One region of the Cupriavidus sp. HE11 genome, then DNA from elsewhere that is predicted to be linked to it. Evidence: riboswitches for the same ligand, from Rfam matches in the RefSeq annotation. Region 1 holds a riboswitch; the other holds the start of a gene.
The links. A riboswitch is a leader RNA that binds a small molecule or an ion and turns the genes downstream of it on or off. The one in region 1 is predicted to bind glycine.
Positions count from the first base shown of each region.

Region 2: another riboswitch for glycine. It lies ahead of ACOABP_RS22700 (D-amino acid dehydrogenase); the one in region 1 lies ahead of gcvT (glycine cleavage system aminomethyltransferase GcvT).

Region 1 is NZ_CP184464.1:1,794,322-1,800,110, reverse strand. Features, by position in the region: gene gcvP (aminomethyl-transferring glycine dehydrogenase) at 1-1,690, opposite strand, end outside; gene gcvH (glycine cleavage system protein GcvH) at 1,769-2,149, opposite strand; gene gcvT (glycine cleavage system aminomethyltransferase GcvT) at 2,264-3,391, opposite strand; glycine riboswitch at 3,480-3,611, opposite strand; glycine riboswitch at 3,633-3,720, opposite strand; gene ACOABP_RS08425 (glycine zipper 2TM domain-containing protein) at 3,814-4,038, opposite strand; gene ACOABP_RS08420 (UvrD-helicase domain-containing protein) at 4,319-5,789, shown strand, end outside.
Region 2 is NZ_CP184465.1:1,195,730-1,201,518, forward strand. Features, by position in the region: gene ACOABP_RS22680 (type 1 glutamine amidotransferase domain-containing protein) at 1-5, shown strand, start outside; gene ACOABP_RS22685 (LysR family transcriptional regulator) at 30-944, opposite strand; gene ACOABP_RS22690 (MFS transporter) at 1,226-2,545, shown strand; gene ACOABP_RS22695 (M20 aminoacylase family protein) at 2,590-3,801, shown strand; glycine riboswitch at 3,861-3,959, shown strand; gene ACOABP_RS22700 (D-amino acid dehydrogenase) at 4,122-5,390, shown strand; tRNA gene ACOABP_RS22705 (tRNA-Leu) at 5,685-5,771, opposite strand.

The DNA of each region.
Region 1 (5,789 bases):
GCTGGTCGATCATTTCGCGATAGCCGACGGTCTGGTCCAGCGGCGCGAACGGGTGGATGTTGCTGAACTCGGGCCACGTCACCGGAATCATCTCGCTGGTGGCGTTGAGCTTCATCGTGCAGGAGCCCAGCGGGATCATCGTGCGGTCCAGCGCCAGGTCCTTGTCGGCCAGCGAACGCAGGTAGCGCAGCATCTCGTGTTCGGCGTGATGCGTGTTGAACACCGGATGCGTCAGGTAGGCGCTCTGGCGCGCCACCTTGGCCGGGAAGCCGTCGCCCACCGACGCCTCGATCTTGTCGAAGTCGGGTACCGGCTTGCCGTGCGCGAAGATTTCCCACAGCGTGACCACGTCGTCGCGCGATGCGGTTTCGTCCAGCGAGATGCCGATGTGCGATGCGCCGGCGTGGCGCAGGTTGATGCCGCGCTGGGTGGCCGTGGCGTGGAACGCCTCGGTGTTGAAGCCGGTTTCCAGCGTCAGCGTGTCGAAGAACGTCTCGTTGACCGGCGCCAGGCCCAGCATCTTCAGGCCGGCGGCCAGCGTGGCGGTCAGGCGGTGCACGCGTTGCGCAATGCGTTTCAGGCCCTGCGGGCCGTGGTAGACCGCGTACATCGACGCCATCACGGCCAGCAGCACCTGCGCGGTGCAGATGTTCGACGTGGCCTTCTCGCGGCGGATATGCTGCTCGCGCGTCTGCAGTGCCAGGCGATAGGCCTTGTTGCCCTGCGCGTCGATCGTGACGCCGACCAGGCGGCCCGGCATCGAACGCTTGAATTCATCCTTGACCGCCATGTAGCCCGCGTGCGGACCACCGAAACCAAGCGGCACGCCAAAGCGCTGCGAATTGCCCACGGCCACGTCGGCGCCCCATTCGCCCGGGGCGGCGATCAGCGTCAGCGCCAGCAGGTCGGCGGCGGCCACCACGCGGCCACCGGCCGCATGCACGGCATCGGCGATGGCGCGGTAGTCGGCCACATCGCCATTCACCCCCGGGTATTGCAGCAGCACGCCAAAGGCATGCGACTGCGCGGCGTCGGCGGCGGGGCCAACCTTCACCTCGATGCCCAGCGGCAGCGCGCGCGTGCGTACCACTTCCAGCGTCTGCGGCAGGACGTCGTCGGCCACGTAGAACGTGTTCGACGCATGCTTGTGCACGCGCTGCAGCAGCGTCATGGCCTCGGCGGCCGCCGTGCCTTCGTCGAGCATCGACGCGTTGGCGATGTCCAGGCCCGTCAGGTCCGTGATCATCTGCTGGAAGTTCAGCATCGCTTCCAGGCGGCCCTGCGAGATTTCCGGCTGGTACGGCGTGTAGGCGGTGTACCAGGCCGGGTTTTCGAAGATGTTGCGCAGCACCACGCCCGGCGTGAGCGTGTTGTAGTAGCCCTGTCCGATGAAGCTCTTCAGCACGCGGTTCTTGGCGGCCAGGCCGCGCAGGCGGGCCAGTGCGGCTTCCTCGGTCAGCGGGGCGGTGAACTCGCCCAGCGACATGCCGTCGCGGCGGCGGATGGCGGCGGGCACCACGGCGTCGATCAGCGCGGCGCGGCTGTCGAAGCCCAGCACCTTGAGCATGTGTTGCTGTTCGGCGCTGTCGGGACCGATATGGCGGGCGGCGAAGGCGTCGCGCGCCTCCAGTTCGGCCAGCGTGGGCCGTGTACCTTGGGCGGCGGCATTCATGGGAAACGGGGCGTTCATGGCAAGGAATCTCGGGGAGCGGGCGGCGGGCAGGTGGTCAGACTGCCCGCCGCGCGTGGCATCAAACAGTCAGCGCCATCAGGCGCCGACGCTGGCCTTGTAGGCGTCGGCGTTCATCAGGCCGTTCACGTCGTCGGCGTTGGCTGGCTTCAGCTTGAACAGCCACGCGTCGAAGGCGTTGGCGTTGACCGATTCCGGCGACGCCGAGGCGGCGTCGTTGACGGCGATCACTTCGCCAGCCACCGGGGCGTAGATGTCGGAAGCCGCCTTGACGGACTCCACCACGGCCAGGGCGTCGCCGGCACCAACCGACTTGCCGACTTCGGGCAGTTCCAGGAAGACGATGTCGCCCAGGGCATCCTGTGCGTGGTCGGTAATGCCGATCGTCAGCGTGCCGTCGGCTTCGACGCGCACCCACTCGTGCGACTCGGTGTACTTCAGGTCAGCGGGGAAGTTCATGAGGTTCTCCGTCAATACAGTTTGTTTCTTGTTTCATTCACCCAGGTCCGCAGCAGGTTGGGCTCGAGCGGACGGGTGGAGGGGCGACCGTTTGATGTGAAGCCGGGCGATGCCTCAGCTCACGAGTGCCTTGCCATTACGCACAAACGGCAGTTTAACCACAGTCGCGGTCAGTTTGCGGTCACGAATCTCGACCTGGACGTCGGTGCCGGGCGCCACGTCCTTCGGCAGGCGGGCAAACGCGATCGACAACTGCAGGCTCGGGCTGAACGTGCCGCTGGTGATTTCACCAGCTCCGGCGGCGGTGATTACCTTCTGGTGCGCACGCAGCACGCCGCCCTTGTCGCGCAGGATCAGGCCCGCGAATGTCTGTTTCTGGCCGCCGGCCACCAGGGCCTGCTTGCCGGTGAAGTCGCGCTCGCTCTGCAGGTCGACCGTCCAGGCCAGGCCGGCGTCGAGCGGCGACGTGTTGATATCCATGTCCTGGCCATACAGGTTCATGCCGGCTTCCAGGCGCAGCGTGTCGCGCGCGCCCAGGCCAGCCGGGCGCACGCCCGCCGCGGACAGCTTTTCCCAGATGCCGGCAACGTTTTCGGCCGGCACCACCAGTTCGAAGCCGTCTTCGCCGGTGTATCCGGTGCGGGCGATCATCAGCTCGCCCATTTCGGGGTCCTGCACCACAAGCGCGTTGAACGGCTTGAGTGCGTCGGCGGGCTGGGTGGAGGGGAAAGCCTGGTAGACCTTGGCGCGCGCATTGGGGCCCTGCACGGCCACGATGGCCAGCTTGCCGGCGCCGGCCGGCGCAACGTCGCCACGGCGCGGCGTGATCGTCACGCCGCTGCCGGTGGCCGCGTTGCGCGACTGGATCCATTCGATGTCGCCGATGGCCGTGCTGGCGTTCACCACAAGGCGGAAATGATTCTCGGCAAAGAAGTAGACGATCAGGTCGTCGATGACGCCGCCCTTGTCATCGAGCATGCAGGAATACAGCGCCTTGCCCGGCGTTTGCAGCTTGTCGACGTTGTTGGCCAGCAGGCCGCGCAGGAAGGCGCGCGTCTGGGCGCCGTGCAGGTCGACCACGCACATGTGCGACACGTCGAACATGCCGGCATCGGCACGCACGGCATTGTGTTCCTCGATCTGCGACCCGTAGTTGACCGGCATGTCCCAGCCGCCAAAGTCGACCATGCGGGCGCCAAGGGCGCGGTGGATAGCGTTGAGGGGCGTGGCCTGGAGCGTCATGGATATCCTCGGGGGCGGTTCGAAAACGAAAAAAGGGTCATCCGCCGCAACGATCGGTGCACCAATGTGCAACCAATCCGCTGCGGCGGATGACCCCTCTGTCCTCGATACCTGAGAGATTACGAAGCGTCGGCGTGCCGCGCGCTTCGTGCGCCCCTTCGGTGGACATGCTCACCCTGCGTCAGGGCAGTGGCGGATGTCGCTCTCCAGAGTGCGGCATGCATCGTGTGCATGTTGCATGCCGATCCGGTCGGTCCATGGTGCCTGAGAGTTTTTGGGTAGTTCCCCTTCGGCGGCGCAGTCGCTGCGCGCTCTCCCGGCCGGATGCGCGAGAATGTACGGGACCGGTCTGCCTTTGTCAAACGCAAGCCTGACGCCGGCCACCGGCCACGCCCCCGGATCTGGAACTTGTTGCCGGCCGGTTATCGGTGGTCCTTCGTCACGACGTTACCGATCACACCGCCCACGGCCGCACCGCCCAGCGTACCCAGCGCACTGCCGTCGGTCAGCACGGCACCGCCCAGCGCACCGGCGCCCGCGCCAATGGCCGTGTTCCGCTGCTTCGGCGTCATGTCCGCGCAGCCGGCAAAGCCCACCAGCGTCACGCCGATCAGGGCAACTTTCGAAAGGGTGCGAAGCGTCTTCATGATTGGCTCCTTTGTTGTCATCGAGCATCGTTTCCGATTTGTGGATCTGTCCCGAACCGGTCGCGCCACGCGCAAGACCCGCGCGGTCCTGCCCGACAAGAGGCAAGCTCCATGCCCCGGGATCCGCCGTTTTACGATTGTTACCAGCCTGAAACGCCTCTTGTCGGACGCCGCCCGACAACCGGTCCAGGCCTGAAGCGCGTGTTAACATCGACGCCTTTGGCGCGCAGCCCCTCAGGTGCGCCTTGAGCCATCCCGCCCGCAACGTTCCCCCTGCCTCATGACTCACGGACTCAATGCCGCGCAATCCGAAGCGGTTCGCTATCTGGACGGCCCCTGCCTTGTGCTGGCGGGCGCCGGCTCGGGCAAGACGCGCGTGATCACGCAGAAAATCGCCCACCTGATCGAGGACAAGGGGTTCGAGCCACGTCACATCGCGGCCGTCACGTTCACGAACAAGGCGGCGAAAGAGATGCAGGAGCGCATCGGCAAGCTGATGGAAGGCAAGACCACGCGCGAAGGGAAGCGCATTCCACTCAAGCAGCTGACGGTTTGTACGTTTCACTCGCTGGGCGTGCAAATCTTGCGCATGGAAGCCGAGCATGTCGGGTTGAAGCCACAGTTCTCGATCATGGATGCGGACGACTGCTTCGGCCTGATCCAGGAGCAGCTCGGCACGACCGACAAGAAGCTGATTCGCAGCGTGCAGGGCACGATTTCGCTGTGGAAGAACGGCATGGTCGATCCCGAGACGGCACTCGCGCAGGCCGCCGATGCCGACGAACACCAGGCCGCGATGGTCTATCGCAACTACGTGGCCACGCTGAATGCCTACCAGGCGGTGGACTTCGACGACCTGATCCGGCTGCCCGCCGAGCTGTTCGCGCGCGACGAGGCCGTGCGCCTGAAGTGGCAGAACCGCCTGCGCTATTTCCTGGTCGACGAATACCAGGACACCAACGCGTGCCAGTACCAGCTGCTGAAGCTGCTGGCGGGTGGCTCGCACCTGCGCGCGCCGGCATTTACGGCGGTGGGCGACGACGACCAGGCCATCTACGGCTGGCGCGGCGCCACGCTGGACAACCTGCGGCTGCTGCAGACCGACTTTCCCGACCTCAAGGTGGTCAAGCTGGAGCAGAACTACCGCTCCACGGTGCGCATCCTCGAAGCGGCCAACGCGGTGATCGCCAACAATCCGAAGCTGTTCGACAAGAAGCTGTGGTCGGAACACGGCATGGGCGATCCGATCGCGATCCACCCGATGAACGACGAGGAGCACGAGGCAGAGTCGGTGGTGTTCCGCCTGTCTGCGCACAAGTTCGAGCGCCGCGCACAATTTCGCGACTACGCCATTCTCTATCGCGGCAACCACCAGGCGCGGCTGTTCGAACAGATCCTGCGCCGCGAGCGCATTCCGTATGTGCTGTCGGGCGGCCAGAGTTTCTTCGACAAGGCCGAGATCAAGGACATCTGCGCCTATCTGCGCCTGATCGCCAACCCCGACGACGACCCCGCGTTCATCCGCGCCATCACCACGCCGCGCCGTGGGGTGGGCAACACCACGCTCGAGGCGCTGGGCACGTTTGCGGGCCAGGCCAAGGTGTCGCTGTTCGAGGCGGCAATGATGGGCGGCATCGAGGCCAAGCTGCAGCCGCGCCAGCTGGAGCCGCTGCGTACGTTCTGCGAATCGATGGTGCGCCTGGCCGACCGCGCGGCGAACGACCCCGCCACCGTGGTGCTGGACGATCTGA
Region 2 (5,789 bases), on a different replicon from region 1:
AGTAATTCGTGCCGCCGCGCCCGCGCGCCTCAACGCGAGCGGCGCGGCTTCGCCGCATGCCGCACCTCGCGCGTGAATTGCGCGCAGGCGTGTGTCATCAGGTCCTCGGAACGATAGACCAGGAACAGCTGGAAGTCCGGCAGCTCGTCGGCAATCGGCAATCGCACCAGCGCCTCGGGATCGAGCTTCAGCGGCCCCGTGCCATCGAACACGTAGTTCGACCACACGCTGATCAGGTCGGTCTTCGTCGCCAGCTGCAACCCCAGCAGGTTCGATGCGCTCTGCACGATGCGCTTGGGCATGTCCAGGCGGTGCAGGCGCATCAGGCTGGCCAGCGGGCTGCCCGGATCGTCCAGCGGATCGAGCGTCAGCCAGTCGGCATCGAGCAACGCGCGCAGGCGTCGTGCCCGGCGCAGCGGATGCCCCGCCCGCACTGCCAGGCCCATGCCGACGGAAAACAGCGGCTCCCATTGCATGCCGCCACCACCGGGGCCGCTGTTGGTCGAGATCAGGCCAAGATCGAGCCGTCCTTCACGTAACCCTTCCAGGATCTGTTGCGGGCGCAGCTCCTGCGCGCGCAGCGTCACATTCGGATAGCGCTGGCGGTAGGCGGCCATTGCATCGGGCAGCGCGGCGCTGGACGCCACGGCGGTAAAGCCGATGTGAAGCTGCGCCTCGGCATGGCCGCGGATCGATTCGATATCTTCCAGCGCATGCCGCAGTTCCTGCTCGACCACCGTGGCACGCCGCACCAGCGCCAGGCCGTAGGCCGTCAGGCTCACTCCGCGCACCGAGCGCGACATCAGCGTGACGCCCAGTTCGCGCTCAAGCTCGGCAATGGCCTTGGACAGCGCCGGCTGCGACGTATGCAGGCTGCGCGCAGCCTCGTGGATGCTGCCGTGCTGGGCCACCGCCAGCAGCACGCGCAGTTGTTGCAGCTTCATCAGGGTTTCTCCCCATCGTCCGGTTGCCGATGCCTTGCCTTGGTGCGCGCGTGCGCAATTGCCGTGCATGGCACTTCTGAATGCGCCGCGTAGGTACTAGTCCTGATGGTGCGCGGCGAGTGATGATGTCCGTGATGCCATTTGGTTATCACGATGACAATAAATGATTTTTGGGGCGGCGTGTTTGCCGGAATACTGCATCGCCAAGGACGTACGACTTGCGCGATGGATGCCACCCCAGGCTCCACGATTCCCGTAACCCAGTTCGTGGAGCCCCTCACATGAACGACGCAACCCTGCCCGCCGGCGCGCCGCTCTCCGCTGCCACCGTCGCTGCCCCCGCCACCCCGGCCAAGGCGAAGCAAAGCCAGTTCCGCCTGATCGCCGCATGCTCCATCGGCAATGCGCTGGAGATGTTCGACTTCACGGTCTACAGCTTCTTCTCGCTGCTGATCGGCAAGCTGTTCTTTCCGTCCGACAGCCCCTACGGTTCGCTGCTGCTGGCCGTCGCCACGTTCGGCATCGGCTTTGTCATGCGCCCACTGGGCGGCGTGCTGATCGGCAACTATGCCGACCGTCATGGCCGCAAGGCCGCCATGACGCTGACCATCGGCCTGATGGTGCTGGGCACGCTGTGCATCGCGCTGGCCCCCACCTACGCCACGGCCGGCGTGTTCGGATCGCTGACCATCCTGGCGGGCCGCTTGCTGCAGGGTTTCTCGCTTGGTGGCGAAATTGGCGCGTCCACCGCGATGCTGATGGAAGGCGGCGACGTGCGGGGCCGCGGCTGGCGCGTAAGCTGGCAGATCGGGAGCCAGGGCATTTCCGCGCTGGCCGGCGCCGCCACGGGCGCCGCGCTCTACGCCTTGCTGCCCACTGCCGCGCTGGAAAACTGGGGCTGGCGCGTACCTTTCCTGATGGGCCTGCTGATCGCACCGGTGGGTCTCTATATCCGCGCCAATCTCGATGAAACGCATGAGGCCGACGCGCACGCACCGAGCCCCGTTGGCGAATTGTTCCGCCATCACGCCAGCAAGGTGGTGCTGGGCATCCTGGCCGGCACCGCCGGTACTGCCACGATGTACCTGGTGGTGTTCTTCATGCCGACGTACATGATCCGCGTGCTGCATATGCCGGCGTCGCTGTCGTTCCTGTCGGGCTGCGTCACGGGTGTCACGCTGCTGGTGGTGTCGCTGGCCGCAGGCACGCTGGCGGACCGTCTGGAACGCCGCAAGCCGCTGGTGGCGGGGTCGCTGCTGTTCAGCCTGATTGCCGTCTATCCCGCGTTCTGGCTGATGAACCACTACCCGAGCGTGCCGCTGGTGCTGGGCCTGTCCGCGCTGCTGACCGCCAGCATCAACCTGGGCACCACGCCGCTGTTCCTGATGCTGCTGGAGATGCTGCCGGCCGGCGTGCGTGCCACGGGCCTGGCCGTGATCTACAGCGTGGGCGTGACGGTGTTCGGCGGCTCGTCGCAATTCATCGTCACCTGGCTGCTGGCGAAGACCGGCAATCCGATGGCCCCGGCCTTCTACATGATGGCGTGCGGCGTGCTGGCCCTGGTTGCCGTGCTGCGCATTGCCGAGAAACGCGAACACTGATCCACCATCGATTTCCCGCGAGCCCCACTTTCCGAGACCTCTCCATGACCCGCGAACCGACCCTGACCCCGTTTCAGCTGCTGCCGCACCTGCTGCCTGCCATCGACACCGAGACCTTCGTCAACATTCGCCGCCAGATCCACGCGCAGCCCGAACTGGGCTTCGAGGTGGGCGCCACCAGCCGGCTCGTCGCCACGCTGCTGGAAAGCTGGGGCTACACGGTGCATACCGGCATCGGCAAGAGCGGCGTGGTGGGCCAGCTGAAGGTGGGCAACGGCACGCGCCGCCTGGGCATCCGGGCCGACATGGACGCCCTGCCGATCGTCGAGGCCACCGGCCTGCCCTACGCCAGCAAGACCCCGGGCCGCATGCATGCGTGCGGGCACGACGGGCACACCGCCATCCTGCTGGCCGCCGCCAAGGCGCTTGCCGATTCGCGCAGCTTCGACGGCACGCTGAACCTGATCTTCCAGCCCGACGAAGAAAACCTGTGCGGCGCGCGCGCGATGATCAACGATGGCCTGTTCGAGCGCTTTCCATGCGATGCAGTGTTCGCGCTGCACAACATGCCCGGCGTGCCCGCCGGATCGTTCCGTGTACTGGAGGGCCCCGTGAGCCTGTCGTCCGATGTGGCCGACGTGACGATTCGCGGTGTGGGCGGCCACGGCGCGATGCCCCATCGTTCGAAGGATCCCATTGCCGCGTCGGCGGCCATCATCACCGCCCTGCAAACAGTGGTGGCGCGCAACGTGGCGCCCGACGACACGGCGGTGGTGTCGGTCGGCTTCATCCACGCCGGCGCCACGCACAACGTGATTCCGGAGGAGGTCAAGATCGGCCTCAATGTGCGCGCGGCACGGCCCGAGACGCGCGCACTGGTGGAAGCACGCATCTACGAGATCGTCAGCCTGACCGCGCAGGCCCACGGTGTGACGGCGCAGATCGACTACCGCCAGCTGACGCCACCGATGGTCAACGCGGCCGGTCCCACTGCCCTGGCCGCCGAGGTCTGCCAGGAACTGGTGGGCACCGAGCAGGTGGTCACGCAGGCGCCCAAGGGCCTGAACGGCAGCGAGGACTTCGCCTGGATGCTCGATGCGGTGCCCGGCTGCTACCTGATCCTGGGCAACGGCGAAGGCGAATTCGGTGGCTGCATGGTCCACAACCCCGGCTACGACTTCAACGACCAGGTGCTGCCGCTGGGCGCCGCGGCGTGGGTACGGCTGGCGCAGCGCTTCCTGGTCCCCGCGTGCTGACCCGGAAAAACCCAATAGCCGAATCTTTAAATTCTGTGGCATAGTTGCCACCGTTGTATCCCGCGATATCGGGAGAGCCCGTTGCTGCCGCCAGGCAGCGCGGCGCCGAAGGAGCAACCGCCCCGGAAACTCTCAGGCAAAAGGACCGGTATCGCCATTGAACTCTGAAGAACCCCCGGCCTGTACGTCGGCCGGCGGTACCGAAGGAGCAAGCGAGCCCTGCTCGCGAATCTCTCAGGTCAAGGACAGAGGGGGCGTCCGCGAGAAGCGCATGGTGCGCCGTGGACTGCCACCCCATGACGTCCTGGAAGACCTTCCACATGAAATCCATTGCAGTGATCGGCGGCGGGATTACCGGCGTCACGACCGCGTACGCGCTGGCAAAACGCGGACTCTCCGTCACGCTGTTCGAGCGCCATCGCTATGCGGCCATGGAAACGTCGTTCGCCAACGGCGGCCAGCTGTCCGCGTCGAATGCCGAAGTCTGGACGCACTGGTCCACGCTGGCCAAGGGCATCAAATGGATGCTGCGCGCCGATGCGCCGCTGCTGGTGAATCCGCGCCCCACCTGGCACAAGCTGAGCTGGTTCGCGGAATTCATGGCCTCGATCCCGCATTACCGCGCCAACACGGTGGAGACCGCGCGGCTGGCAATCGCCGCACGCCAGCACCTGTTTGCCTGGGCCGACGCGGAAGGCATCGACTTCGACCTGAAGCGGCGCGGCATCCTGCATATTTATCGCAACAAGGCGGGCTTCGAGCATGCCGGGCGGGTCTCGAAGCTGCTTGCCGAAGGCGGTCTGGAGCGCCACGCGGTGACGCCGGCGGAAATGCGCGACATCGAGCCCACGCTGGCCGGCAACTTCTATGGCGGCTACTACACCGAAAGCGACGCCACGGGCGACATCCACAAGTTCACCGGCGGCCTGGCCGCCGCGATCCGCCGCCTGGGCGTGCAGACGCTGTACAACCAGGACGTACGCTCGATTGCCACCACGGGCCGGCGCGCGACGGTGGTGTCGGCCGAAGACAACCTGCCCGCATCGCGCGAGTTCGACGGCGTGGTGGTGTGCGCGGGCGTGGCAAGCCGGGCGTTCGCGCAGCAGCTTGGCGATCGCGTCAACATCTATCCGGTCAAGGGCTACTCGATCACGGTGAACCTGAACGACGCCGAAAGCCAGGCCAGCGCGCCGACGGTGAGCCTGCTCGACGACGAGACCAAACTCGTGACCAGCCGGCTGGGCGCCGACCGCTTCCGCGTAGCCGGCACGGCCGAGTTCAACGGCATCAACCGCGACATCCGCGCCGACCGCATCCGTCCGCTGGTCGACTGGGTGCATGCGTGCTTCCCCGGCGTCAGCACGCGCAGCGTGGTGCCCTGGGCAGGCCTGCGCCCGATGATGCCGAACATGATGCCGCGCGTCGGCCGGGGCCATGCCGCCAACGTGTTCTACAACACCGGGCACGGGCACCTGGGCTGGACGCTGTCGGCCGTGACGGCGGAGATGGTGGGGGATGTGGTGCGGCACGCGGCGACACAAGACGGGCGCGTTGCGGTGGGCCAGGGCGTGGGCGGCGTAGCAGCCTGATACGCCCGCCCTCTCCCCCGCCCCTCTCCCGCCATGCGGGAGAGGGGAGACCACCAGGGGCAGGATCCCGGGCGGCGTCGGTCTGGGGGACGTTCTGATTCCGGAAATGAAAAAGCCCCGCTCGTTCGAGCGGGGCTTTCGAATTTGTGCCCAGAAGCGACTCGGTCACCCATGCGCGACCCCGGATTGCGCTTGCAGGCGCAGTCTTTTCGAGTCCCCACGGGAGTCCCCACGGACTTCCCTTTCTGGGCGCACAAATGAAAAGACCCCGCTCATTGAGCGGGGTCTTTGAATTGGTGCCCAGAAGAGGACTCGAACCTCCACAGTGTTGCCACCGCTAGGACCTGAACCTAGTGCGTCTACCAATTCCGCCATCTGGGCTTCGTTTCGCTGCATTGC